4 regions of the Mesorhizobium sp. B263B2A genome follow, and region 1 is predicted to be linked to each of the others. Evidence: predicted binding sites of a transcription regulator. Region 1 holds the regulator's gene; each other region holds the start of a gene.

Region 1 (7,227 bases):
CAGCGTGTTCCACGGTATCCCGGGCCTCGGCAGCCTGTTTGCCGGCCCGCCCTACGGCATCGGCCTGCTGACATCGTCGATGATCCTTGCCATCATGGTGCTGCCTTTCATCACCTCGATCACCAAGGACGTCTTCGACACGGTGCCTCCGGTGCTGAAGGAATCGGCCTACGGCATCGGCTGCACGACGTGGGAAGTGACCCGCCGCGTCGTCATTCCCTACACGCGGATCGGCATCATGGGCGGCGTCATGCTCGGCCTTGGCCGCGCGCTCGGCGAAACCATGGCGGTGACCTTCGTCATCGGCAACGCGCACCGCATCTCGACATCGCTGTTTGCGCCCGCAACGACGATCTCCGCGACCATCGCCAACGAATTCACCGAAGCGGTCGGCGATCTCTACACGTCTTCGCTGGTGGCGCTCGGCCTGATCCTGTTCGTCATCACTTTCCTGATCCTTGCCATCGCACGCTACATGCTGATGCGCATCGACGCCCGCACCGGAGCCTGACCGATGTCGACAGCCACGTCGCTTCACCAGAGCCGCAAGCGCAAGAATGGCGTGATGATGACGCTGTGCGTCGCCGCGGCCGGCATCGGCCTTGCCTGGCTGGCGCTCATTCTCGGCGCCCTGCTCTACAAGGGCCTGTCGGGCGTCAATCTTTCGGTCTTCACGGAAATGACCCCGCCGCCCGGCGATGCCGGCGGCCTGCTCAACGCCATCTACGGCAGCATCGTGATGACCGTCATCGGCATCATCGTCGGCACGCCGATCGGTGTGCTGGCCGGCACCTACATGGCCGAATACGGCCGCTTTTCGAAGCTCACCACCGTTGTGCGCTTCATCAACGATATCCTTCTGTCGGCGCCGTCGATCATCATCGGCCTGTTCGTCTACGAATTGATGGTTCGGCCGATGGGGCATTTCTCGGCGATGGCCGGCGCCGTCGCGCTGGCTATTCTGGTTATCCCCGTCGTCGTGCGCACCACCGAGGACATGCTCAATTTGGTGCCCAACGCCTTGCGCGAAGCCGGCACCGCGATCGGCGCGCCGCGCTGGGTGGTGATCCGCTCGGTCGCCTACCGCGCCGCGCTTTCCGGCATCGTCACCGGCATATTGCTGGCCATTGCCCGTATCTCCGGCGAGACGGCACCGCTGCTGTTCACCGCGCTCAACAACCAGTTCTGGTCGAGCAATCTCAACGCGCCGATGGCCAGCCTGCCTGTCACCATCTTCCAGTTCGCTCTCAGCCCCTACGAGGAATGGCAGCAACTGGCCTGGACCGGCGCACTCATCATTACATTGACGGTTCTCGCGCTCAGCATCTTTGCGCGCAGCCTGACCGGACGCAGAGAGGACAAATGAGCCAGATGTTGTCTCCAGACATGACGATCGCCGCCGAGGCAGCCGCCAAGGCAAAGATCGAGGTCAAGAACCTCAATTTCTACTACGGCCAGTCGAAGGCGCTGAAGGACATCACGCTGTCGCTGCCCGAACGCAGCGTCACCGCCTTCATCGGACCGTCGGGCTGCGGAAAGTCGACGCTGCTGCGCGTCTTCAACCGCATCTACGAGCTCTATCCCAGGCAGACAGCCGAGGGCCAGGTGCTGCTCGACGGCAAGAACGTTCTCGACCGTTCGCAGGACCTCAACCTCTTGCGCACCAAGATCGGCATGGTGTTCCAGAAGCCGACGCCGTTCCCGATGTCGATCTATGAGAACATCGCCTTCGGCGTCAGGCTCTACGAGAAGATCAGCAAGGCCGAGATGGACGGCCGCGTCGAGCAGGCGCTGAAGCGCGCGGCGCTCTGGACCGAGGTCAAGGACAAGCTCAATGCCAGCGGCCTCAGCCTTTCGGGCGGCCAGCAGCAGCGGCTCTGCATTGCCCGTACCGTGGCGGTGAAGCCGGAAGTCATCCTGCTCGACGAGCCGGCCTCGGCGCTCGATCCGCTGTCGACCGCCAAGATCGAGGAACTGATCGACGAATTGCAGGCCGACTACACGATCGTCATCGTCACCCACAACATGCAGCAGGCGGCGCGCGTGTCGAAGCAGACGGCCTTCATGTACCTGGGCGAACTGGTCGAGTTCGACAAGACGGAGAAGATCTTCACGTCGCCCCGCGAAAAGCGCACGCAGGACTACATCACCGGCCGCTTCGGCTGATCACGCATACGAGGACCAGGATCATGGCCGAACACACGGTTGCAGCCTTCGACGAAGATCTCGGACAGATCAGCAGGCTGATCAGCGACATGGGCGACCTCGCCGGCTCGATGGTCGGCGGTGCCACCAAGGCGCTGCTGAACTCCGACAATGCGCTCGCCCAACGCGTCGTCTCCGATGACGCGATCATGGACGCGCGCCAGCGCGAGCTGGACGACCGCGCCATCACGCTGATCGCCAAGCGCCAGCCGATGGCCGACGATCTGCGCCACGTCGTCGGCTCGATCCGCATGGCCGGCGATCTCGAACGCATCGGCGACCTTGCCAAGAACATCGCCAAGCGCGTCGGCACGGTCGGGCTCTCCGCCACGCCGCGCGACCTGTCGCACTCCATCGACGCGATGGCGCAGCTGGTGCTGATCCAGGTTCAAGGTGTCATCGAGGAATATGCGGCGCGCGATGCCGCCGCACTGGCCAAGCTGCGCGCCGACGACGAGCGTATCGACGTCAAATACACTTCGGTGTTCCGAGAACTGCTGACCTACATGATGGAAGATCCGCGCAACATCACCGCCTGCACGCATCTTCTGTTCTGTGCCAAGAACCTCGAACGCATCGGCGACCACGTGACCAACATCGCCGAGAATGCGTATTATGTGCTGACCGGCACGCAGCTGCCCGCCAATCGCCCGAAGCAGGACGAAACCGCGATGTCGGCGCCGGCGGCATAGCAGGGGTGACCAGCCGATGATCGCGCCACGCATCATGGTGGTGGAGGATGAGGAGCCGCTAGGGGTGCTGCTCCGCTACAATCTGGAATCGGAAGGCTACCAGGTCGAGGTGGTGACGCGCGGCGACGAGGCGGAGATCCGCCTGCAGGAGAACGTGCCCGACCTTCTGGTGCTCGACTGGATGGTGCCGGCGGTGTCCGGCATCGAACTCTGCCGGCGCCTGCGGATGCGGCCCGAGACCGAGCGGCTGCCGATCATCATGCTGACCGCGCGGGGCGAGGAGAGCGACCGCGTGCGCGGCCTGTCGACCGGCGCCGACGACTATCTGGTCAAGCCGTTCTCGACGCCGGAATTCATGGCACGCGTCAAGGCGCTGCTGCGCCGCGCCAAACCTGAAGTGCTGTCCAGCGTGCTCAAGGTCGGCGATATCGTGCTCGACCGCGAATCGCACCGCGTCTACCGCAAAAAGAGCGAGATCCGGCTCGGACCGACCGAGTTCCGCCTGCTCGAATTCATGATGCGCCATCCCGGCCGGGTGTTCTCGCGCAGCCAGTTGCTCGACAATGTCTGGGGCGAGACGATCTACATCGACGAGCGCACCGTCGACGTGCATGTCGGGCGGCTGCGCAAGGCGGTCAACAATGGCCGCATGCCGGATGTGATCCGCACGATTCGTGGGGCGGGCTACGCGATCCGGGAAGATTAGGTTCTTCGGCGCGGAAGGTTAGACAGTCGGATTTCGTGCTTAAGCCGGATCGCTTTACCTTGGCGATTCGCGAAAACGTCCATTGCTTCGTCATCCACGGGCGGAGCAAGGAGCGAAGCGACGCGGCGCAGACCCGAGGATCCATGCCGCGACTTCGAAGCGTTGCCTCGGTGCGGAATTCTGCTCCGCTGCACTCCGTGGCCAAGGTCGCGGCATGGATCCCAGGGTCTCCGCGACGGAGCTTCGCTCCTGCTCCGCCCAGGGATGACGAAGTCGTGAGGCTTTGTCCAACCCACGGGTGTTACGATGGCTTCGATTTCACGCCACGTTCTTCCCAGCGGCGCCCCCTCTCGCCTGCACGCCTGGCGCGAAAATTTCCTGGTCGACGAAGGTCAGAGCGCGCATGGCGCAGCCTTCGCGGATCAGCGGCAGTTCGTTCGGCTCGGTGTCGAAGGAGATCGATTCCGAGTGCTGGCCACCGGCGGTCCGGGCAATCGCCTCGCGCAAGGCCGGCTCGATCAGGTCGAAGGCGGCGGCGCTGACGCCGACCATGGCGACGGGGGCGGGATCGATCAGCGCGAACAGGCTGCCCAGGCCATAGCCGAGCGCCTCGCCGGCCTTGCGATAGGCCTGGCGCTCCGGGCCGTCCTTCTCGCGCGCCGAGGCCGCCAGCGTCCGCATGTCGGCGTCGCTGACGTCGACCGGTTCGGTGTCCTCGCCAAGCTGCCTCGCATTGCGCCAGATAGCATAGTTGCCGGCATAGGCCTCGACGCAGCCGCGCCGTCCGCAGCGGCAGAGCGCGCCGCCCGGCCGGTGGATCATGTGGCCGAACTCGCCGCCCGAGGAATGGGTGCCGGTGAACAGTTCGCCCTTCAGCACCAGGCCCATGCCGATGCCATGCGACAGCAGAATGGCGATGAAGTCGTCGCGGTAGCGCTCGGGATCGCGCCAGCGCAGCGCCACCGCCATCATGTTGCAGTCGTTTTCCATGGTGGCGGGGATGCCGAACTCGGCTTCGAATATGTCGGCGAAGGCGATGTCGGTCTGCGGCGTGATCGGCGACCACAGCATGGCGCGCGCCTCGGTGTCGGTGATGCCCTGGATGGCCAGTGCGATGCGGGCGACGCTGCGGACGTCGACGTCGGGATCGTCGATGCGGCGCCGCACGATGGCAACGCATTCGCCGATCAGCGCCTCGCGCGACATGGTCAGCGTGTCCAGCCGGCGCTGTTCCTCCGATATCACCTGGCCGGCATAGTCGATGACGGCGACCGACAGGAAATTCAGCGACAGCACCACGGTCATCACCGCCGCCGCCTCCGGGTTGAGTGTGAGGCCGACCTGCGGTCGGCCGCGTTTCAGCGACCCGGCCTCGCTCGGCTTGCCCTCGGTCAGGACGCCTTCGCCGATCAGGTCGGAGGAGATCGCCGAGATGGTCGAGTGGCTGAGGCCGGTGGTCGCGGCGATCTCGGTGCGCGAAGGCTGACCGGCACGGCGCACGGCCGCGATCACCATCGCGCGGTTGCGCCGGCGCAGATCGTCGTGGCGGATTCCGACCGACATGTTTCCCACATCCTCCCGATCGCCGCGGCCTTTCGTGCCTCCCGAACGCCGCCAGCGAAGCCACCAAATACTGGCAGAAGCGCCCCACGCTGTCATTATTTATTCCGGAGCTCGAAAAAAAGTCCGCGGCACCTCAAAATCCATCAGAATCATTGTTGACAGTGTTCCGGCGATGGACCAGTGTTTTTTCGAGGCTCGAAAAAATAGGGGCCTTTGTGCCGGCCTTAGGGCCAGTTTGGTCGCGCCATACGCGGCGCAGGGAGGAATATCATGAAGAAATTCACAGCCGCCATCCTGGCGGGTGTCGCCATGTCGCTGACGCTTGCGTCGGTCGCGCAGGCGAAGGACAAGGTCATCGGCGTTTCCTGGTCCAATTTCCAGGAAGAGCGCTGGAAGACCGACGAGGCCGCGATGAAAAAGGCGATCGAGGCCGCCGGCGACAAGTACATCTCCGCCGACGCGCAGTCCAATCCCGGCAAGCAGCTCACCGATGTCGAAAGCCTGATCTCGCAAGGCGCCAATTCGCTGATCATCCTGGCGCAGGATGCCTCGGCCATCGGCCCGGCGGTGCAGAAGGCGCTGGACGAAGGCATTCCGGTCGTCGGTTATGACCGCCTGATCGAGAACAAGGACGTCTTCTACCTGACCTTCGACAACAAGGAAGTCGGTCGCTTGCAGGCCAGCGCGGTGTTCAAGGCCAAGCCGGAAGGCAACTACGTCTTCATCAAGGGCTCGGGTGCCGATCCGAATGCCGACTTCCTGTTCTCGGGCTCGATGGAAGTGCTCAAGGAAGCCATCGACAGCGGCAAGATCAAGAATGTCGGCGAAGCCTATACGGACGGCTGGCTGCCCGCCAACGCCCAGAAGAACATGGAACAGTTCCTGACCGCCAACGACAACAAGGTCGACGCGGTGGTCGCGGCCAATGACGGCACCGCAGGCGGCGTCGTCGCGGCGCTGACGGCGCAAGGCCTTGCCGGCACCGTGCCGGTGTCCGGCCAGGACGGCGACCATGCGGCACTCAACCGCATCGCGCTCGGCACCCAGACCGTGTCGGTGTGGAAGGACGCGCGCGAACTCGGCAAGAATGCCGCCGAGATCGCCTCGCAGCTGGCCGACGGCAAGAAGATGGCAGACATCGCCGGTGCGAAGGACTTCACGACGCCTGGCGGCAACACCGTCAAGTCGCTGTTCCTGACACCGGTTGCGATCACCAAGGACAATCTCAACGTGGTCATCGACGCCGGCTGGATCAAGAAGGACGAGGTCTGTGCAGGCGTCGCCGCCGGCAGCGTCGCGGCCTGCAACTGATCTCGAAGACGTCAGACAATGAAGCGCCGCGGCTGTCAGGCCGCGGCGTTTTTTCAGGAAGATTTGTGTTTCCGCCGCGGGCGGGTAACTTCCAGGCTCTATTCCGGCATCCGCGTCAGACGGCAAGCCGGCGGGAGGATTTCATGACCGACACGACCTCAAATGCACCGGCCGACACCGCGCGGGCATCGGAACTTGGCGCGGTCGCCCGGTTTCTGAAGGCAACCGAACTCGACACACGCATGCTTGGCATGGTCGGTGCGCTGCTGGTCATCTGGATCGGCATTCACATCCTGTCGGGCGGACTTTTCCTGACGCCGCGCAATCTCTGGAACCTGTCGGTGCAGACGTCCTCGGTCGCGATCATGGCGACCGGCATGGTGCTGGTCATCGTCATGCGTAACATCGACCTTTCGGTTGGCTCCGTCGAAGGTGTGATCGGCATGATCATGGGCGTGGCGCAAGCCGAATTCCTCATTCGCGTCATCGGCTTCCAGCTTGGAAACCCCTGGCTCTGGATCATTGCACTGGCCGCCGGTGTGGTGCTCGGTCTCCTGATCGGTGCGTTCCAGGGCTTCATCATCGCCTACCTCGAAGTTCCCGCCTTTATCGTGACATTGGGCGGCCTGCTGGTCTGGCGCGGCATGGCATGGCTCATCACCAACGGGCGCACGGTCGCGCCGCTCGACGCCACATTCCAGCTGATGGGGGGCGGACCGAGGGGCTCGATCGGCGCCACCGCCAGCTGGA
Region 2 (7,227 bases), on a different contig from region 1:
TGCGGTCCACATCTTCCAGGCGAGGTAGGCGAGATAGGCTACGCCGACCCATTTCACCACGACAAAGGCGAAGTGAAAGGTCTGCGCCACCACGGCCAGCCCGAACACCGCCAGCGACAGCCAGATGCCCTCGCCGATCCACATGGCGAGCAGGAACGGGAACACGTCGCGAAAGCCCTTCGAGATGACCCGCGCGACCAGAGCCGCGATCGAGGGGCCCGGTGAACCGGCAGCGACAAACAGGGCAGCGGCGAAAATGAGCAGCGAGGTGAGATGCATGGCAGGGATCTCGGATTGAGGTTTGACTGCCACACTAGCCAGCAACAGCAGCATTGGCAAAGACAAGGTAGTCACTTTGGTCGGCAGCCCGGGCCTCCATGCTCGCGATCCCTTGCCGTTTCCGCGTCCCGCGGCTAGAAGAACCGCCGCGAAACAATTTCTGAGCTTCACTTTGCCTACGTAACCGCCGGTCTCGTCAACTCCCCCGACACACCTGCATGGCGCCGCATTCGCGATGCCTGTTTTCATTTTCATGTGTTCCTCTGGCGGCGGTTCGAGACCGGTTTGGCACTGCTGAACCGCTGCCGCGCGCTTTCCGCCGCCGACACCTGACTTCACAATCTCCGCAGCCTACCGCCACGCCGCGCCCGCATGGGCATCTCGAGATTGCCGACCTGATGAACTTCCCGACGGGAAGGGCTTATCGGCATGTCCGGCACTGTGCGTATCCACTGGGCGATCGCGCCCGCAATCGCTCCTCGACCCCTGGTCAACTGCAATCGCTGCGGCGGCGTGAAGGCGTATCGCTGCAGCGAAAAATTCCGCGTCAACGCCAACGGCAAGCGCATCGACGCATGGCTGATCTATCGCTGCGTCGTTTGCGAAAATTCCTGGAACTTCGGAATTTTCGAACGCTGCAACCGCCGCGACATCGACCCGGCACTGCTGCAGGCGCTCGAAAGCAATGATCCGGGGCTGGTCCGGCGCCATGCCTTCAACGTCTCCGCTCTGCGCAATCAGGTAGGACGTGTCGAGGAGTTTCCCGATGTCGCCGTGCAAAGGCATCTGGTTGGGGAGACAAGCGAAAGCGCGACAGCGCTGGAACTCAGGCTTGGGCTGGAAATGCCGATATCGCTCCGCCTCGACCGCTTGCTTGCCAACGAACTCGGTATCTCGCGGTCGCGGCTTCAGACCCTGGAAGAAAGGCGATTGCTGGCCGTAAGGCCGGACGGGGCCAAAGCCCTGCGCAGAGCGGCTCACGAGGGGACGATCGTGCTGGTCGATCTGGCAGGTGAACCCGACCGCGAAGCCATCATCTCGGCAGCCGGCGGTTGAATGAAAAAGGGGCGGAGCACCTGGTGCTCCGCCCCTTTTATACAAGGAATCAGAAGATTACGCCGCGCCGACCGCCTTAGCCGACTTCTCGAAGCGCTTGCGCTCGTTCGGGTCGAGATAGAGCTTGCGCAGACGAATGGTCTTCGGCGTCACTTCGACCAGCTCGTCATCCTGGATCCAGGCCAGCGCGCGTTCCAGCGTCATGCGGATCGGCGGGGTGAGCTTGACCGCCTCGTCCTTGCCGGCGGCGCGGATGTTGGTCAGCTTCTTGCCCTTCAGAACGTTGACTTCGAGGTCGTTGTCCCTGGAGTGGATACCGATGATCATGCCCTGATAGACCTTGACGCCCGGATCGATGACCATCGGGCCGCGGTCTTCGAGGTTCCACATCGCGTAGGCCACGGACTCGCCCTGCTCGTTGGAGATCAGCACGCCGTTGGTGCGGCCCGGCAGTTCGCCCTTGTAGGGCTCATAGGCATGGAACAGACGGTTCATCACGGCGGTGCCGCGCGTGTCGGTCAAAAGTTCCGACTGGTAGCCGATCAGACCGCGCGTCGGCGCGTGGAAGACGATGCGCTGGCGGTTGCCGCCGGACGGGCGCAGCTCGACCATCTCGGCCTTGCGCTCCGACATCTTCTGCACGACGACGCCGGCATGTTCCTCGTCGACGTCGATGACGACTTCCTCGACCGGCTCCAGCAATTCGCCGTTCTCGCCCTTCTGCATGACGACGCGCGGGCGCGACACGGCGATTTCAAAGCCTTCGCGGCGCATCGTCTCGATCAGCACGGCGAGCTGCAATTCGCCGCGGCCGGAGACGAAGAACGAATCCTTGTCGGGCGATTCCTCGATCTTCAGCGCGACATTGCCTTCGGCCTCGCGCAGCAGGCGGTCGCGGATGACGCGGCTGGTCACCTTGTCGCCTTCGGTGCCGGCGAGCGGGCTGTCGTTGACCAGGAAGGACATGGTCACGGTCGGCGGATCGATCGGCTGCGCATGCAGCGCCTCGGTCACCGCCAGGTCGCAGAACGTGTCGGCGACGGTGCCCTTGGACAGGCCGGCGATGGCGACGATGTCGCCCGCCTGCGCTTCTTCGATCGGCTGGCGCTCGAGGCCACGGAAGGCAAGGATCTTGGAGATGCGGCCGGTCTCGATCTGCGTGCCGTCATTGTGCAGCACTTTGACCGCCTGGTTCGACTTCAGCGTGCCGCTCTCGATGCGGCCGGTGATGATGCGGCCAAGGAAGGGATTGGCTTCCAGGATGGTGCCGATCATGCGGAACGGTCCGGGATGAACGGTCGGCGCCGGCACATGTTTGATCACGAGATCGAACAGCGGCGCAAGCTGCTGGTCCTTGGGGCCTTCCGGATTTTCCGAGACCCAGCCGTCGCGGCCCGAACCATAGAGGATCGGGAAGTCGAGCTGCTCGTCGGTGGCGTCGAGGGCCGCGAACAGATCGAACACCTCGTTGACGACCTCGACATGGCGGGCGTCCGGCCGGTCGATCTTGTTGATGACGACGATCGGCTTCAAGCCGACCTTCAGCGCCTTGCCGACCACGAACTTGGTCTGCGGCATCGGGCCCTCGGCGGCGTCGACCAGCACGATGGCCGAATCCACCATCGACAGGATGCGCTCGACCTCACCGCCGAAATCGGCGTGTCCGGGCGTGTCGACGATGTTGATGCGCGTATCCTTCCAGTCGACCGAAGTCGCCTTGGCCAGGATGGTGATGCCGCGTTCCTTTTCGAGGTCGTTGGAATCCATGGCGCGTTCGGCGACGCGCTGGTTGTCGCGGAACGAGCCGGACTGCTTCAAAAGCTGGTCGACCAGGGTGGTCTTTCCATGGTCGACGTGCGCGATGATCGCGATATTACGGAGTTTCATGTTCTGATCTCGGAAGCGTTGCAGGCAGCAGGCCAAAGGCGCTGCCTCTTTCGGTTGCGCGGCTCATACAGGGTTTTTCGCAGTTGCGAAAGGGGAAGCGCAACACCAAATACTCATCAAATCTTAAGCATCTGCGTGTGAAATGATTTTGTTAACCAAGGCGGGAACCATTCAGGGCCCGGGCAGTTCGAACGTCATGACCGATAAACTCAACCGATTTTGGCCGCTTATCGCCTCCGCGGCCTTTGCCGTTCTGCTGGCGGCCAACGCCGCGCAGTCGGCCGCCACGCTGAAGGAAGCACGGCCGGCCCTGCCGATCGATGCGCCTTCGGCCCAGCAGGCTTTCGCCGACGCCCCCGACGGCGTCGATCCGATGGTGACCGGCCCAGTCAGCGCCGCCTTCAAGCAGCGCCAGGACGCAGCCAACTGCGACAGCGCCGTCTGGCCGAACATTCCAATGGTCTGCTACCCGGACTGACGACCGTCAGGTCTTTACGCCGACCGTACCGGGTCGAGCGTGATCTTGTAGAGTTCGTTGTCGTCGCGATCCATCAGCCGCACGGTCATCTGCTCGGTGGCACCGGAAATGTCGACAAGGCCAAAGAATTGCAGGCCGGCTGACGGCGGCAGGTTCTGCCCCTGCTCGGCTGTCGGCGCCTTGATGAACTTCAGCTCCGGACCGAAGGTCATGTCGAAATCGTTCGGGCCGAAGGTTCCGGCATGGATGGGGCCGGAGACGAATTCCCAGAATGGACTGAAGTCCTGGAACTGCGCCTTCTCGGGATTGTAGTAATGCGCGGCTGTGTAGTGCACGTCGGCGGTGAGCCAGACGGTGTTGCTGATGCCGGCATTCTTGATGTAGCGCAGCAGGTCGGCGATCTCCAGCTCGCGTCCCTTTGGCAGACCGTTGTCACCATTGCTGACAGCCTCCGCGCCTGCCTTTTTGACGCCATCGTCCCAGACGACGAGGCCGAGCGGCATGTCTGCGGCGATGATCTTCCATGTCGCCTTGGAGTTGGCTAGCTCCCGCTTCAGCCATTTCGTCTGCTGTTCGCCCAGCATGCGCGATTGCGGTGTCATCTCATCCTGCATGTCCGGACCGTTGGGGCCGCGATAGGAGCGCATGTCGAGGAAGAACACGTCGAGCAGCGGCCCGTAGGCTATCTTGCGGTAGACGCGGCCGGGCTCCGACGGCTCGTAACGGATCGTCGTCATCTCATGGAAGGCTCGGGCCGCGCGGGCCGCCAGCACATGGATGGATTTTTCCGTGTAGCGATCGTCGGCGCTCAGATTTTTCGAATCCGACCAGTTGTTCAGCACCTCGTGGTCGTCCCACTGATAAAAGGTCGGGCAGATGGCGCTGAGACCCAGGACGTGTCTGTCCATCATGTTGTATTTCCACTGGTCGCGGTATTCGTCCAGCGTCTCGGCGACCTTGCGCTTGCCATCGACTAGCACGACGTTCTTCCACTTGCCGCCGCCGGGCAGGTCGACCTCGTCCTTCATCGCGCCGTCGGCATAGATGGTGTCGCCCGAATGCAGGAAGAAATCGGGCGTATGCTTGCCGATCGTGGCGTAGGTCTTCATGCCGGTCTCGTCGATGCCCCAGCCCTGGCCGGCGGTGTCGCCCGACCAAGCGAACTTGATGTCGCGCTTCGAGGCCGGCGCGGTGCGGAAGCGGCCGACGATCGGCTCGGAGACGGCGTTGATGTCAGCGAGGTCGGCTGCCGTCATGCGGTAGAAGATGTCCTGATCGGAAGCGAGATCGGTGAGCAGGCGTCTGACCGTATAATCGCTGGCCGGCGACGTATCGAGCGGCGCCAGCCGGATCGCGTTGGCGAAATTCTCGGTCGACGACACTTCGAACATGACACGCGACGGGCGATCCGTGCGCGTCCACACCATGCCGCTGGTGGCGTCGACATCCCCCGACTGGACGCCATGGGTGAAGGCCGGGCGCTGGTTGGCGCGAGAATAATAGGGCAGCGCCAGGCTGGAAACGCCGACCAGACCAGCGGCGCTGGCGGAGGTGACAAAAGCGCGGCGAGTCATCGAGAGCTTGTTCATGGCTGTCTCCTGGATGGCGTTGAACGTTGCCACCAAGCTCCAGCCTCAATGTTTCAGGCGCATCTCGAAATCATGAACGTTTGATAACAATGAACAGGGCTGCCCTTTCCGTCTCCTCTCACGCCCAGAGATCAATAAGGCAACGGGCCCAAAAGGGGAGAAGGGAGGGCCGCGCCTATGCCGCTTGCGGTTCGGGATCGAAGGCCGGCCGGCTGGTATTGATCAGCAGCGAGATGCAGGCGGCGGCGATGGCCGTCATTCCGGCGATCAGGAAGGCCAGTTCGTAATTGCCCTGCAGTTCGCGCATGGTGCCGCCGAAGGCGGCCGCCGTGGCAGCTCCCACCTGGTGGCCGGCGACGATCCAGCCGAACACGATCGGTCCGCTGCGGTCGCCGAACGCCTCGTTGGCGAGCCTGAGCGTCGGTGGCACGGTGGCGATCCAGTCGAGGCCATAGAGCACCGCGAAGATGATCAGGCTGGTCGCCGAGAAGCCGGAATAAGGCAGGTAGATCAGCGACAGGCCACGGATGGCATAATAGACGCCAAGCAGCTTGCGCGGGTCGAAACGGTCGGTAAGCCAGCCGGACAGCGTCGTGCCGATCAGGTCGAAAATGCCCATCATCGACAGCAGGCCGGCCGCCTGCACCTCACCGATGCCCATGTCGCCGCAGAACGCGATCAAATGCGTGCCGACCAGCCCGTTGGTGGTGAAGCCACAGACGAAGAAGGTGGCGAACAGATACCAGAACACCCGCGTGCCGGCGGCGCGGCGCAGCGTGTTGAGCGTGTGCGCCAGGAAATTGCCTTGCGATGCCGGCGATGTCGGCGGCACGTCATCGGCCTCGGCGCCATAACGCACCATGCCGATCGAGGCCGGACGCTCCGGCACCAGCAACCAGACCAGCGGCAGCAGGCAGGCCGTGGCGACCGCGACCGCGATGGCGACCGGCTTCCAGCCGCCCGTTTGCGCAAGCGAGGCAAGCAGCGGCAGGAACACCAGGAGGCCGGTGGCGCTGGAGGCCGACATCAAGCCCATGACCAGTCCGCGATTGGTCTTGAACCAGCGGTTGACGATGGTGGCGCCGAGCACGCTGGCTACGGCGCCTGAGCCGATGCCGGAGAACACGCCCCAGGTGATGAAGAGGTGCCAGGGCTTGGTCATCAAAAGGCTGAGCGCGGTCGACCCCGACATGATCACCAGCGAGGCGATCAGCGTGCGGCGCAGTCCGATCCGCTCCATCAGCGCGGCGGCGAACGGACCAGTCAGGCCATAGAGCAGGATGCCGACACCGGCGGCCAGCGAGATGACGTCGCGCCGCCAGCCGAAGCTGTTTTCGAGCGGCAGCATCATGACGGCGGGAGCCGAACGCAGGCCGGCGGCGATCAGCAGGCAGAGGAAGATGATGCCGACCACGACGAAGGCGTAGTGCTGGCCAAATGGGCGGGATTGAGCTATCATGTTACTGACCGGTACGTTGCAGGGTGGGAACATGTATACGTACCGATCGGTAACACTGTCAATCGAGTCCCATGATGCCAACCGACAAAAATATTGAACTGACCATCAGCGATGGTCATGCATCGGCCCCGCCGAAGGCCGCCAAGAAGATCCTCGACGTCGCTTATGACCTGTTCTACCGGCGCGGCATAAGGGCGATCGGCGTCGACGAGATCGTCAAGCGTGCCGGCGTCACCAAGCCCAGCCTCTATCGCAGCTTCCCCTCCAAGGACGAGTTGGCCGCCTCGTACCTGCGGCAATACGACCTCGAATTCTGGGAGCGCTTCGATGAGGCTGTCGACGCCCATCCCGGCGATCCGCGCGCGCAGATCAAGGCTTTCCTGACCCGCGTCGGAAAGCGCACGCAAAGACCCGATTACCGCGGCTGCGGCATGACCAACGCAGCGGTCGAATACCCCGAGCACGGCCATCCGGCGCGA
Region 3 (7,227 bases), on a different contig from region 1:
CGCGATCGGCTGCTTGGGCGCAAGGGCGTTGGCTTTGGCGTCTTCGGGGAAGGCGCGGTACCAGTCGAAGCCGGCCTGAAGGCTTTCCGGCCGGGAATAGGCTCTTGCGTAGATTTCCCTGGCCTCGGCGGGGATCGATGCCCGGTCCTTCGAAAGCGCATTGAAGAAGAAGTCGAAATAGGCGCTCTGATGGCCGCTCACCAGCGTTTCCGGCAATGCCGGGACGGCATGGAATGCAAAATGCCAGATCATTGGATTGCGAATGACCTCCTCCCACGGCGCGACACCCGGAACGACGACATCCATGATCGCCGCGCCAGAAAGACTGTCGGGATGGTCACGCAACAGAGCGAACACGATCTGGCCGCCGACATCATGGCCGGCGGCCACGAGTTGGCGCAGCCCGCAAGCCTCGGCAACGCCCCTCATCAGCCTCGCCAGGGTTTTCTTGTCGCCGGCCTTGGGCATGCCTTGCGAGCCGCCGATGCAGGGCAGGTCGGGTGCGACGACCCGGTAGTCGGCGGCCAGCCGGCCGATCACGCGTTCGAACGCGTAGGAGCTTTGCGGCCACCCATGCAGCAGGAGGAAGGCAGGCGCATCGGCCGGGCCTGCCTCGCGGATGGCGATGCTCAGCCCTTCGATTTCGATGTTTGAGGTTCGCATGTCCTGCACGTCCTGGCCCGATGCCACGCCATAGATCTAGGCGGCAATCGGGAACTCGACAGGGCTATGCCGGATTCACTCCAGCCATTCGGTGATGAACGTGCCGTTCTCGTGGATGTCCGTCGTTTCCAGCGGCCCCGGCCCGAGATTGGTGAATTTGTGCGGCGTGTGGGGCGGCACGATCAGGACCTGGCCGGCGGTGGCCTCGATTTCCTGGTCGCCGACCGTGAACAGGCCGGTGCCCTGGCGGATGATGAAGATCTCCGCGTAGGGATGGGAGTGCAACCGGGGGCCGCCGCCGACATCGGGCAGGTGATTGAAGATCAGGCAGGAGTTGGAGCCATAGGCGCCGCACTGCAGTTCACCCTTCCAGCGGTCGGGGCGAACGGCCCATTCCTCGCGATCGATGACGTGTGCCATGCAAGCAAGGATAGATCACACCGGCGTCCCGTGTCGAGGCGAGCCGGGGCATTGGATTTGCGGTTGTTTCCCGGTTGTTTAGCCGCCTTTTGCGACCATTCGCCGCCTTGCCGCGCAGTGGCGGATTTTGTCCCCGCGACAATCTGCCCTTGTGCCTTCACCCGTCTGGACAAAAACGGGCTTCACGCATAAACCGAAGTCCAAATGCCGGAGGAATTCGCTAGCCTGTTCGCCATGCGCTGTCGGGTTGGCGTGATTGAGCGGGGAACAGGCTCGGCCACCGGCGCGGAAGAGGCGAAAGGATCAGGCACCCGTGAGCGCAACCGATACCCACGATCCCAACCGTCGAGATTTTCTCTACGTCGCCACCGGCATGGCAGCCGTGGTCGGCGCCGGCGCCGTTGCCTGGCCCTTCATCGACCAGATGCGCCCCGATGCCTCGACGCTGGCGCTTGCCTCGGTCGAGGTCGATGTTGCCTCGCTGACACCGGGCATGTCCTTGATCGTCAAGTGGCGCGGCAAGCCGGTCGTGGTGCGCAACCGCACCGAACAGGAAATGAAGGACGGCGAGGCCGTCAAGCTCTCCGATCTCAAGGATCCGATCGCCCGCAATGCCAACCTTCCGGCCGACGCGCCGGCGACCGACGCCAACCGCACCACGCCCGGCAAGGAAGCCTGGATGGTGATGGTTCAGGTCTGCACCCATCTAGGCTGCATTCCGCTCGGCCAGGAAGGCGATTTCGGCGGCTGGTTCTGCCCGTGCCACGGCTCGCAATACGATACCGCCGGCCGCATCCGCAAAGGCCCGGCGCCCGAGAACATGGCTGTGCCGGTATTCAAGTTCATTTCCGATACCAAGATCCTTATCGGTTGAGGCAGGGGATATTTCGATGAGCGAGGGACACTCGACCTACACGCCCAAGACCGGTATCGAACGCTGGTTCGACGCCCGCATGCCGCTGCCGCGGCTGGTTTATGACAGCTTCGTCGCCTATCCGGTGCCGCGCAACCTCAACTATGCGTGGACCTTCGGCGGCATCCTGTCGATCATGCTGGTGGCGCAGATCCTGACCGGCATCGTGCTGGCCATGCACTACACGGCCGACACCAATCTCGCCTTCGGCTCGGTCGAGAAGATCATGCGCGATGTCAATTCCGGCTGGCTGCTGCGCTACATGCATGCCAACGGCGCCTCGTTCTTCTTCGTCGCCGTCTATATCCACATCTTCCGTGGCCTCTATTACGGCTCCTACAAGGCTCCGCGCGAACTGCTCTGGATCCTCGGCTGCATCATCTACCTCCTGATGATGGCGACCGGCTTCATGGGCTACGTGCTGCCATGGGGACAGATGAGCTTCTGGGGCGCGACCGTCATCACCGGCTTCTTCAGCGCCATTCCGCTGGTCGGCGACTGGATCCAGCAGCTGCTGCTGGGCGGCTTCGCCGTCGACAACCCGACGCTCAACCGCTTCTTCGCGCTGCATTACCTGCTGCCCTTCATGATCGCCGGTGTCGTCGTGCTGCACGTCTGGGCGCTGCATGTCGTGGGCCAGTCAAACCCGACCGGCATCGAGGTCAAATCGAAGACCGACACCGTCGCCTTCACCCCTTACGCGACCATCAAGGACGCGTTCGGCATGATCGTGTTCCTGTTCTTCTTCGCCTATTTCGTCTTCTACCTGCCGAACTATCTCGGCCATCCGGACAATTATACGGTCGCCAACCCGCTGAAGACCCCGGCCCATATCGTGCCGGAATGGTACTTCCTGCCGTTCTACGCGATCCTGCGCGCCATCACCTTCAACATCGGGCCGATCAACTCCAAGCTCGGCGGCGTGCTGTGCATGTTCGGCGCCATCGTCATGTTGTTCCTGGTGCCGTGGCTCGACACCTCCAAGGTGCGCTCGGCGGTCTACCGGCCCTGGTACAAGCTGTTCTTCTGGCTGTTCGTGGCCGATGCCATCCTGCTCGGCTGGCTGGGCTCGCAGCCGGCGGAAGGCAGCTATGTGTTCATGGCGCAGATGGCGACGCTGTTCTACTTCGCCTTCTTCCTGATCGCGCTGCCGGTGCTGGGCCTGATCGAGACGCCACGCAGGGTGCCGAATTCGATCACCGAGGCGGTGCTCGAGAAGAACAAGGGCGGCAGCGGGCATCCGGCGGGCGCCACGGCCGCACCAGAGACCAAGGGCTAGAGCATGATCCCGAAAAGTGGGAACCGGTTTTCCCGGACAAACGGAACCGTTTGTCCAGAGATCATGCTCAAACAGGAAGACAGAGCGGTAGAGAATCTAAGGGGATTTGGCATGAAAAAGATTCTCACCTCGCTGGCGCTGATCGGCCTTGTGGCCGCCGGCGTTGGAACTGGAGGCACTTGGGCATTCGCCGCCGAAGAGGCGCACAATGCAGCCGCACCGACGCATTTCCCGATCGACGAGCCGAAGGAGATGAGCTGGAGCTTCACCGGCCCGTTCGGCACCTATGACAAGGCGCAGCTGCAACGCGGCCTGAAGGTCTACAAGGAAGTCTGCTCGGCCTGCCATTCGATGAATTTGGTAGCGTTCCGCACGCTGTCGGACCTCGGCTACAGTGACGCCCAGATCAAGACGCTGGCCGCCGAATACACCATTCATGACGGCCCCAACGATGCCGGCGACATGTTCGACCGTCCCGGCAAGCCGTCAGACCATTTCCCGGCGCCGTTCGCCAACGAAGAAGCTGCCGCTGCCTCCAACGGTGGCGCTGCGCCGCCGGACATGTCGCTGCTGGCCAAGGCGCGCGGCGTCGAGCGCGGCTTTCCGCAGTTCGTCTTCGACATCTTCACCCAGTATGACGCGGGCGGCCCCGACTATATCCATTCGCTGCTGACCGGCTACGACCAGACGCCGCCGGCTGGAATGGTCATCCCGGAGGGTACGCACTACAATCCGTATTTCATGTCGGGCGTGTCGCTGAAGATGCCCAAGCCGCTCTCCGACGGCCAGGTGACCTATGATGACGGCTCGCCGCAGACCGTCGACCAGTATTCCCGCGACGTGGCCGCCTTCCTGACATGGGCCGCCGAGCCGCACATGGAAGACCGCAAGAAAATGGGTTTCCGCGTGCTGGTGTTCCTGCTGCTGTTCGGCGCGCTGGTCTATCTGACCAAGCGCAAGGTGTGGGAAGGCATCGCCCACTGAGCGGGCGGACATAGCGAAATGCAGGGGGCGCCGAGAGGCGCCCTTTTTGCGTCCGGTTACGGTCATGTCACATGGCCGTCACCGCATCTGGCGATCCTGCGGCATTCTCGAACAAAGGATCGCTCCATGAAGAAATACGCATCGCTCGCGGCTGGTCTGCTGCTGCTGGTCATCGGCTCGGCCGCCCAGGCCGAAGACGCAAAACCCTTCGTCACCAACAAGGATGTCGACCTGACGATGATCCTGCCGCCTCCACCGGCGAACGATTCGGCCGAGACCAAGGCCGAACTCGGCGAGGTGCTGACGCTGCAGGTGACGCGCACGCCCGAAATGGAGGCCCGTGCCGTCGCCGATGCCGAAGAGAATGTCTGGCGCTTCGCCGATGTGATGGGGCCGAATTTCAGTGCGGAAAAGCTGCCGAAATTCAGCGCCTTCTTCGATCGCGTCGCCGCCACTGAAGGTGCTGTCGTCGACCCGGCCAAGGATATCTGGAAGCGTCCGCGCCCGCACCAGCTCAGCGAGCTCGTCAAGCCGGCGGTCAAGCTGTCGAGCTCCGGCTCCTGGCCGTCCGGCCACGCCACTGTCGGCACCATGATGGGCATCATCCTTGCCGACATGGTTCCGGAGAGGCGCGCCGAGATCATGGCGCGCGCGGCCGAATACGCCCACAACCGCGTTGTCGGCGGCATCCACTATCCGTCCGATGTCGAGATGGGCAAGATTTCCGGCAGCGTCATTGCCGCGGTCCTGCTTAACCGGGACGATTTCAAGGCCGAATATGAGGTGGCCAGGGCCGAGCTGCGTTCCGACCTCGGCATGTAGCGTTCGTCGGCAATCTCGGCAGAGAGGGGCGCTTCAGGCGCCCCTTTTCGTGTTCACGGCCGTGCACTACGGGGAACTCAGCAATTAGTCCGTTGGCATGGCCGCATCTGGTTGATATTTCAACAGTGGCAAAGGCTTCGTCCGCCATGGCCTTGGAAATCGATGATGCGGCTCAGCGACTGTCACAATTTTTCCGATTTCCGGCGGATGGCACAGCAAAGGCTGCCGGGGCCGATCTTCAATTACATCGATGGCGCGGCCGATGACGAGGTCACTTATCGCCGCAACACCGCAAGTTTCGAAAGCTGTGACCTGGTCCCCAACGTCCTGCGCGGGGTGAGCGAGATCGACATGTCGGTGACCGTCATGGGCCAGAAATTGGCTATGCCGTTCTATTGCTCGCCGACTGCCCTGCAGCGGCTTTTCCACCATCAGGGCGAGAGGGCGGTCGCCAAAGCCGCGGCCAAATACGGCACGATGTTCGGTGTTTCCACGCTCGGCACCGTCAGCCTCGAGGAGGTGCGCAGGATCAGCGGCAGCCCGCAGATCTACCAGTTCTACTTCCACCGAGATCGCGGCCTCAACCGGGCGATGATGCAGCGGGCAAGGCAGGTTGGCGTAGAAGTGATGATGCTGACCGTCGACAGCATCACCGGGGGTAATCGCGAACGCGACAAGCGCACTGGCTTTGCCATTCCCTTCAAACTCAACCTTGCCGGCATGGCGCAGTTCGCGCTGAAGCCGGCTTGGGCAATCAACTATTTCACCCATGAGGGCTTCAAGTTGCCGCAGCTCGACGAACATGTCGACATGGGCGGCGGCACGATGTCGATCAGCCGCTACTTCACCGAGATGCTCGATCCGTCGATGACCTGGGACGATGTCGCCGAGATGGTCAGGCAATGGTCGGGTCCGTTCTGCCTCAAGGGTATCATGTCGGTGGAGGATGCCAGACGCGCCGTCGATATCGGCTGCAGCGGCATCGTGCTGTCCAACCATGGCGGGCGGCAGTTGGATGGCTCGCGGGCGGCATTCGACCAGCTTGCCGAGGTCGTCGATGCCGTCGGCGACAAGATCGACGTCATCATGGATGGCGGTGTGCAGCGCGGCACCCATGTGCTGAAGGCACTGTCGCTCGGGGCCAAGGCCGTCGGCATTGGCCGTTATTATATGTTTCCTCTGGCGGCGGCCGGCCAACCGGGTGTCGAAAGGGCGCTCGAGCAGATGCGGGTCGAGGTCGAACGCGGCATGAAGCTGATGGGCTGCAGTTCGATCGGACAATTGTCGCGCTCCAATCTCCGTTTCAGATAGTCGGCGTCGGGCGGACCATCGCGGATCATGCGGATGCGGAATATGGCTGGGTCGGCGAGATCGATCCCTTGCCGATGCGGCTTGTCTCAGCCGCCACATCGCGCTAGCCGTTGTCGGTCGCGCCGGGTTACGATCGGACCCCGCCGCCTTTCACGCCTGTCAGTTGGATCATCCGGAGAGCCGTCTCATGAAACCTTCGCTCGAAGACACGCTGCTGGCGTCGATCCGCACCATTCCGGACTATCCCAAGCCCGGCATCCTGTTTCGCGACATCACGACGCTGCTTGGCAATGCGCGCGCCTTCCGCCGCGCCATCGACGAGCTGGTGCATCCCTATGCCGGTCAGAAGATCGACAAGATCGCCGGCATCGAGGCGCGCGGCTTCATCCTTGGCGGCGCCGTCGCCCACCAGCTCTCGGCCGGCTTCGTGCCGATCCGCAAGAAGGGCAAGCTGCCTTACGAGACCGTGCGCGTCGCCTACAGCCTGGAATACGGGCTCGACGAAATGGAGATGCACAAGGACGGCGTTGCCCCTGGAGAGAAGGTGATCCTCGTCGACGACCTGATCGCCACTGGCGGCACGGCGGAGGCGGCGGTCAAGCTCTTGCGCCAGATCGGCGCCGATATCCTCGCCGCCTGCTTCGTCATCGACCTGCCGGACCTCGGCGGGCGCGCCAAGCTGGAAGCGCTCGGTGTGCCGGTGCGGACGCTGATCGGGTTCGAGGGGCATTGAGGGAGCAGTTCTTCCCTTCTCCCCTTGTGGGAGAAGGTGGATCGGCGCGCAGCGCCGAGACGGTTGAGGGATGGGTGACGGAGTGCCGTCGGCGCCAAGCTG
Region 4 (7,227 bases), on a different contig from region 1:
GACCGGCGACGGCAACAATGTGCTGCATTCGCTGCTCGAGGCGTCGGCGCGGTTCCGCTTCAACCTCAACGTCGCCGTGCCCGAAGGCAGCGAGCCGGCGCAGAAGCATATCGACTGGTCGCAGGCGAATGGCGGCAAGCTGCACTTCACCCGCTCGCCCGAGGAGGCCGTCGACCAGGCCGACTGCATCGTCACCGATTGCTGGGTGTCGATGGGGCAGGAGCATCGCGCCCGTGGCCACAACGTGTTCTCGCCCTATCAGGTCAATGCCAAGCTGATGGCCAGGGCGAAGCCCGACGCATTGTTCATGCACTGCCTGCCTGCTCATCGCGGCGAGGAAGTGACCGACGAAGTCATCGACGGCCCGCACTCGGTGGTCTTCGACGAGGCCGAGAACAGGCTCCACGCCCAGAAGGCCGTGCTTGCCTGGTGTCTTGGTGCTTGAAGTGTCTGGGTGCTTGAAGTGTCTCGGTGCTTGAAGTGTCTGGGCGCTTGATCTGCGGAGGCGCGATGCCTATCTGCGCCGCATCACGCAAATCAAGCGCGTTTGGACGCATGCTCCCGAGAGGACGGCATGGCCGCGCCCCGGAGCTTTGTCATGTTGGAAACGTATCAAGTGACTGAACATCACCCCAAACTCGGCGAGTTCGGCTACGCCGGCGACGATCACGTCGTGCCCTTCGAGGTCGGCCCGCTCGACGTGCGTGGCCGCACGGTCCAGCTCGGGCCGATGCTCGACGCCATCCTGAGCCGCCACGATTATCCCGAGCCGGTCGCGCGCCTGCTGGCGGAAGCCTGTGTGCTGACGGTGCTGCTCGGCACTTCGCTCAAGTTCGAGGGCAAGTTCATCCTGCAGACCCGCACCGACGGGCCGGTAGACATGCTGGTGGCGGACTTCTCCACGCCCTCGGCGCTGCGCGCCTATGCGCGCTTCGATGCCGACAGGCTTGAGGCTTTGGTCGCGGCCGGCGAGACATCGCAGCAGACGCTGCTCGGCAGCGGCGTTCTGGCGCTGACCATCGACCAGGGCGCCCACACGCAGCGCTACCAGGGCATCGTTCAGCTCGACGGCGAAACGCTGGAAGACGCCGCGCGCACCTATTTCCGCCAGTCGGAACAGATCCCGACCGATATCAGGCTGTCGGTGGCCAAGCTGTTGACGCCCGGCCCTGGCGGGGCGCGCGAGCAGTGGCGTGCCGGCGGCATCCTGGCGCAATTCCTGCCGCAATCGCCCGAGCGCATGCGCGTTCCGGATCTGCCCGGCGGCGATGGCGATCCGCGCGAGGAGATCCACGATCCGGCCGACAATTCCTGGCAGGAATTGCTGGCGCTGCTCGGCACCATCGAGCCGACCGAACTGATCGATCCGACGATCGGCGCCGAACGGCTGCTCTATCGCCTGTTCCATGAGCACGGCGTGCGCGTCTTCGGCGGCGTTCCCGTCGCCGACCAGTGCTCATGCTCGCGCGACAAGATCCGCGGCATCCTCGAGGGTTTTTCCGCGCAGGAGATCAAGGACAGCACCGAGGACGGCGGCATCCACGTCGCCTGCGAGTTCTGCTCGAAGCAATATGACTTCGACCCGGCGGAATTCGCGGCGCAATGAAGGAACCGGCTTTCTCTCCGTGGAACGGAGAGAAAGCCGCTAATTCACCGTCCGCCGCGTCCCTGGCAGGTCGAGTGAAAATGCCGGAATGGCGATGTCGAAGGTCTCGCCGCGCTTGTTGCGCATCGTGTAGCGGCCGACCATGATCCCTGACGGGGTCGAGAGCGGGCAGCCGGACGTATACTGATAGCTGTCGCCGGGATTGAGTTCAGGCTGGTCGCCGACGACGCCCGGCCCACTCACTTCCTCGACCCGGCCGGTGCCGTCGGTGATGTGCCAATAACGCGACAGAAGCTGCACGAACTCGTCCGACTGATTGTCGATCGTTACCTGATAGCCCCAGACATAGCGGTTCTCCGAAGGATCCGAGCGGTCCTCGAGATAGAACGGCCTGACCTGCACTTCGATGTTGCGCGTGACGGCGCTATACATAAACGGCTCCAAAAGATCCGGTAATTTCGGCGCTCCCGGCGAGCAGGTCAACATGCGCGTCTTGTCGCGCCTGGTTTTGAAACGCAGGTGCCGGCAAAGAATGTCATTTAAGTGACACAGGACAATGGTGGTGTGCGCCAAGCGGGCGACTCGACGCTCTGTCGAACTGTTGAAAACGGCCATAAAGCCGGCCGTCTTTTCTGGAGTGACCAGATCTCGATGGAACTCGCTCTCATAGCCGCCTCGCTTTCGACTGCTCTCATCCTCTCAAATGCCGCCAGCATTTCGCTTGCCGCTTCACAGCTGAAGCGGCGAACCACGGTCGCCCCGCCGGGCGGCAAATCACAGCCAGTGTCGATTGTCGTGCCATCGCGTGGTGTCGAGCCGTTCACGCACGAGACACTGGAACGCGCCTTCTCGCTCGACTGGCCGCGCTACGAGCTGATCTTCTGCGTCGCCCATGCCGACGATCCGGTCGTCAAACTGATAAACAGGGCGATTGCCCGGTTTCCCAAAGTGCCGGCCCGGCTTTTGATCGGCGACGACCGCGTCAGCGCCAATCCCAAACTCAACAACTGCGTCAAAGGCTGGGAAGCGGCGCGCCACAACTGGGTCGTTCTTGCAGACTCCAACGTGCTGATGCCCAGGGACTACATCCAGCATTTGATGGCGGCGTGGCGAGCCGATACCGGCCTTGTCTGCTCGACGCCAATCGGCTCGCGTCCCGACGGTTTTTGGGCCGAGGTCGAATGCGCCTTTCTCAACACGCTGCAGGCCCGCTGGCAATATGCCGGCGAGGCGCTCGGCCTTGGCTTTGCCCAGGGCAAGAGCATGCTGTGGAACAAGCCGATGCTGGATGCCAGCGGCGGCATTCGCGCGCTGGCGGCCGAGATCGCCGAGGACGCCGCCGCGACCAAGCTGGTGAACGGCCTCGGCCTGCGCGTCAATCTCGTCGCTTCGCCCTTCGAGCAGCCGCTCGGCCGGCGCAGGCTTGGCGAGATCTGGTCGCGCCAGGCCCGCTGGGCGCGCTTGCGCCGCGTCACCTTTCCGCTGTTCTTCACGCCCGAAATCCTCACTGGTGCTGTGGTGCCGCTGGCGCTTGCGCTGGTCGCGGCGGCGAGCGCCGGCTTCAGCCTCTGGGCAACCGCGCTTGCCGTGTTGGCGGCCTTCTATCTTCCGGAGTGCGCGCTGGCCTGGTCCAAGGGCTGGTACCTGTCGCCGCGCATGGTCGCGGCGATCATGGTGCGCGACCTGATCTTGCCGGCGATGTGGACGCGTGGCTGGCTCGGCGGCGCTGTCGACTGGCGCGGCAACGCGATGACCATCCGCACCAAGGCGGCCGAACTGGAGGAGACGCCGTCAAGCGCCTGATCGCGCCTGCTCGACGGACCTACCGGACTGTCTTCCCTATTTGGCTGCCCTCAACGCCTGCGCGAGGTCTTCCAGAAGGTCGTCGGTATCCTCCAGGCCGACCGACAGCCTGAGCGTACCTAGCCCGATGCCGAGTTCGGTCCGGGCCTCGTCGCTCAAATTCTTGTGCGTCGTCGTCGCCGGATGGGTGATCAGGCTCTTGGCATCGCCGAGATTGTTCGAGATCAGAACGATGTCCAGCGCGTTCTGCAAGGCGAAGGCCGCCTGCTTGCCGCCCTTGACGTCGAGGCAGATCAGCGTCGAGCCGCCCGACATCTGCTTCCTGACGATATCAGCCTGCGGGTGGTCGGCGCGGCCGGGATAGATGACGCGGGCGATCTGCGGCTGCCCGGCGAGGAAATCGGCGATCTTGCCGGCGCTTTCCGTCTGCTGGCGCACGCGCACCGGCAGCGTCTCCAGTCCCTTCAGCAGCGTCCAGGCATTGAACGGCGACAGGCTGGGGCCGGTGTGGCGGAAATAGTCGTGCAGGTTCTCGTCGATCCACTTCTTGTCCGACAGGATAACGCCGCCCAGGCAGCGCCCCTGGCCGTCGATGTGCTTCGTGGCCGAATAGACGACAATGTGGGCGCCGAGCTGCAGCGGCTTCTGCTGCAACGGCGTGGCGAAGACATTGTCGACGACGAGCCGCGCACCGATTGAATTGGCAAGTGTTGCGACGGCTGATATGTCGACCACTTCCAGCGTTGGGTTGGTCGGGCTTTCCAGGAAGAACAGCTTGGTATTGGGCCTGACCGCCTTCTCCCAGTTGGCGATATCGGTGCCATCGACCAGCGTCGCTTCGATGCCGTATCGCGGCGCCAGCGTCTCGACCACCCAGCGGCAGGAGCCGAACAGCGCGCGCGCCGCAACGATATGGTCGCCGGCCTTGACGCTGCACAAGAGCGCCGCCGTCACCGCCGCCATGCCCGACGCCGTGGCGCGCGCATCCTCGGCGCCTTCCAGCGCGCACATGCGCTTTTCGAACATGTCGACGGTCGGATTGGCGTAGCGCGAATAGATGAAGCCTGGTTCCTCGCCCTTGAAACGGGCCTCCGCCGCCTGCGCCGTCTCGTAGACATAGCCTTGGGTGAGGTACATTGCTTCCGACGTCTCGCCGAATTGGGAACGCAGGGTTCCGCCATGAACGAGGGCTGTCTGTGGCTTCCAGTCGCGCTTCTTGTTGCTCATTGCTTTGTTCCAGACACAAAAAAACCGGCCGCGAAAGTCGCAACCGGTCCATACGGCCTTGCGGCCAACGGTCCTTTAGCGACTTGTTTAACGTGGCTGCAAGCCGACCGGCCAAATCACCACGGGATAACGACCCTTTAGACCCGTCCCACGCTTGCGTCAATTGCCGGCTTCATTAAGAGGTTTGTGCGACAAGAAAATCGTCGGCCAGGAGCGCAGCCTTGCGGCAGACAGGCATTCTTCCCGATCAGGACATTGCGGCGCTGTTCCAGTCCGGCGCGCTGAAGTCGCCGCGCGCGCTCGATGCCGACCAGATCCAGCCGGCGAGCCTCGATCTCAGGCTCGGCGACAAGGCCTGGCGGGTGCGGGCTTCCTTCCTGCCCGGCCCCAACCACACGGTTTCGGAAAAGCTCGATCGCCTGAAGCTGCACGAGATCAATCTTGCCGAAGGCGCTGTGCTGGAAACCGGCTGCGTCTACATTGTGCCGCTGCTCGAAAGCCTGGCGCTGCCGGCGGACATTTCGGCCTCGGCCAACCCGAAGAGCTCGACCGGCCGGCTCGATATCTTCACCCGTGTGATGACCGACCGCGGCCACGAGTTCGACAAGATCGCCGCCGGCTACAACGGCCCGCTCTATCTGGAAGTCAGCCCGCGCACCTTCCCGATCGTCGCGCGCACCGGTTCGCGCCTGTCGCAGATCCGCTTCCGCACCGGCAATGCACTGCTCTCGGAAGCCGAATTGCATGAACTGCACCGTGCCGAGATGCTGGTCGCCACCGAACCACCGAACATTTCCGGCGGCGGCATCGCACTGTCGATCGACCTCAACGGCGACAAGGATGGCCTGGTCGGTTATCGCGGCAAGCATCACACCGGTCTGGTCGACGTCGACAAGCGCGCCGCGCAGGATGTCGTCGATTTCTGGGAGCCGATCCACAAGAGCGGCGCCGGCGAACTGGTGCTCGATCCCGACGAATTCTACATCCTCGTCAGCCAGGAAGCGGTGCATGTGCCGCCGCTCTATGCAGCCGAGATGACGCCCTTCGATCCGCTCGTCGGCGAATTCCGTGTTCACTATGCTGGCTTCTTCGATCCGGGCTTCGGCCATTCGGCGTCCGGCGGCACCGGCAGCAGGGCGGTGCTCGAAGTGCGCAGCCACGAAGTGCCGTTCATCCTCGATCATGGCCAGATCGTCGGCCGGCTGGTCTACGAGCACATGCTGAAGCGGCCGCAGGCGCTTTACGGCACCGACCTCGGCTCCAACTACCAGGCGCAGGGCCTGAAGCTGTCCAAGCATTTCCGCGCCGCACGCTGAGCTCCGATTACCGCCAGGCAAAATACTTGCCTGCGCTGGCACATCATGCTTGGCTGGCTTGTCGGTCGCCGGGATGCGGCGCTCAAGGGGAACGAGAAAATGCAGATTTCAAAATGGATCCTATCGGCGGCAGGCGCTGCCATGTTGGCGATGGCGGCGGGCTCTCTGTCGGCGCAGGCTGCCGAAAAATTGAAAATCGGCACCGAGGGCGCCTATCCGCCATTCAACACCATCACCTCCGACGGCAAGGTTGTCGGCTTCGACATCGACATCGCCAATGCGCTGTGCGCGCAGATGAAGGTCGAGTGCGAAATCGTCACCCAGGACTGGGATGGCATCATCCCCGCCCTGCAGGCCAAGAAGTTCGACGCCATCATCGCCTCGATGAGCATCACCGAAGAGCGCAAGAAGCAGGTCGCCTTCACCAACAAATATTATACGACGCCGCTCGCCCTGGTCGCCTTGAAGGACAGCGACATCGCCTCCACCGAACCGGCGGCACTTGCCGGCAAGACGGTCGGCGCCCAGGCTGCGACCACGCAGGCCACCTATGACCAGGACGTCTATGGCAAGGCAGGCGCGGAGGCAAAACTCTACCCGACCCAGGAGGAAGCGATCACCGACCTGCAGAACGGCCGGCTTGACGCTGTGATCTCGGACAAGTTTGTGCTGATGGACTGGATGAAGAAGGCGAGCGACGGCTGCTGCAAGATGATTGGAGACGTCAAGGGCACGGAGACGCAAGCCGGCATCGCCGTGCGCCTCGACGACACCGCACTGCGCGACAAGCTCAACGCGGCCATCGACGCCATCGTCGCCGACGGCACCTACAAGAAGATCCAGGCCAAATATTTCGACTTCGATATTTATTGAGGTTCCTGCCTCTTCCTTCTCCCCCTGTGGGAGAAGGTGGCCGAGCGAAGCTCGGTCGGATGAGGGGTGTTCCAGCTTGGCAAGGGCGGCGATCCTTCACGCACCCCTCAACCGTCTCGGCGCTGCGCGCCGATCCACCTTCTCCCACAGGGGGAGAAGGAAAGCTGGTGCTACAGCGCCTTGACCGCCACCTTCACCGGCTGCTCAATCTCGAGCGGATTGCGCAGCGGCAGGCCGAAATCCCCGGCCTCGATCTCGAACACGTCGCCGGCCTCGGTCTTGATGCCGTCGGCGAAGGACAGCGTCGCCGTGCCGAACATGTGCACATGCACGTCGCCCGGCTGACGGAAGGCCGAGTATTTGAAGTGGTGATGTTCGAGATTGCCGATGGTATGCGACATG

The links. Region 1 encodes PhoB, which activates phosphate uptake and scavenging genes when phosphate is short. Its sites were predicted from a motif close to TGTCATNNANCTGTCAT; they were not measured.
Region 2: a site for PhoB is predicted at 5,362-5,378, ahead of LB568_RS23530 (alkaline phosphatase D family protein). Genes of this name have one in related genera too.
Region 3: a site for PhoB is predicted at 4,325-4,341, ahead of LB568_RS20605 (acid phosphatase). Genes of this name have one in related genera too.
Region 4: a site for PhoB is predicted at 2,140-2,156, ahead of LB568_RS31865 (ceramide glucosyltransferase). Genes of this name have one in related genera too.

What each region holds. Positions count from the first base shown of each region.
Region 1 is NZ_JAIUIU010000004.1:145,956-153,182, forward strand. It holds gene pstC (phosphate ABC transporter permease subunit PstC) at 1-511, shown strand, start outside; gene pstA (phosphate ABC transporter permease PstA) at 515-1,366, shown strand; gene pstB (phosphate ABC transporter ATP-binding protein PstB) at 1,363-2,166, shown strand; gene phoU (phosphate signaling complex protein PhoU) at 2,190-2,897, shown strand; gene phoB (phosphate regulon transcriptional regulator PhoB) at 2,914-3,603, shown strand; gene LB568_RS09975 (ROK family protein) at 3,922-5,166, opposite strand; gene xylF (D-xylose ABC transporter substrate-binding protein) at 5,437-6,477, shown strand; gene LB568_RS09985 (sugar ABC transporter permease) at 6,621-7,227, shown strand, end outside.
Region 2 is NZ_JAIUIU010000017.1:14,805-22,031, reverse strand. It holds gene LB568_RS23550 (LysE family translocator) at 1-279, opposite strand, end outside; gene LB568_RS23545 (DUF1062 domain-containing protein) at 709-1,335, shown strand; gene typA (translational GTPase TypA) at 1,393-3,222, opposite strand; gene LB568_RS23535 (hypothetical protein) at 3,419-3,700, shown strand; gene LB568_RS23530 (alkaline phosphatase D family protein) at 3,715-5,289, opposite strand; gene LB568_RS23525 (MFS transporter) at 5,465-6,748, opposite strand; gene LB568_RS23520 (TetR/AcrR family transcriptional regulator) at 6,823-7,227, shown strand, end outside.
Region 3 is NZ_JAIUIU010000013.1:118,897-126,123, forward strand. It holds gene LB568_RS20580 (alpha/beta fold hydrolase) at 1-663, opposite strand, end outside; gene LB568_RS20585 (cupin domain-containing protein) at 739-1,083, opposite strand; gene petA (ubiquinol-cytochrome c reductase iron-sulfur subunit) at 1,397-1,957, shown strand; gene LB568_RS20595 (cytochrome b) at 1,974-3,275, shown strand; gene LB568_RS20600 (cytochrome c1) at 3,387-4,259, shown strand; gene LB568_RS20605 (acid phosphatase) at 4,386-5,081, shown strand; gene LB568_RS20610 (alpha-hydroxy acid oxidase) at 5,247-6,392, shown strand; gene LB568_RS20615 (adenine phosphoribosyltransferase) at 6,580-7,125, shown strand.
Region 4 is NZ_JAIUIU010000041.1:7,031-14,257, forward strand. It holds gene argF (ornithine carbamoyltransferase) at 1-445, shown strand, start outside; gene LB568_RS31855 (Hsp33 family molecular chaperone) at 575-1,606, shown strand; gene apaG (Co2+/Mg2+ efflux protein ApaG) at 1,646-2,038, opposite strand; gene LB568_RS31865 (ceramide glucosyltransferase) at 2,258-3,409, shown strand; gene LB568_RS31870 (O-succinylhomoserine sulfhydrylase) at 3,446-4,636, opposite strand; SAM riboswitch at 4,692-4,769, opposite strand; gene LB568_RS31875 (2'-deoxycytidine 5'-triphosphate deaminase) at 4,858-5,952, shown strand; gene LB568_RS31880 (ABC transporter substrate-binding protein) at 6,052-6,825, shown strand; gene araD1 (AraD1 family protein) at 6,996-7,227, opposite strand, start outside.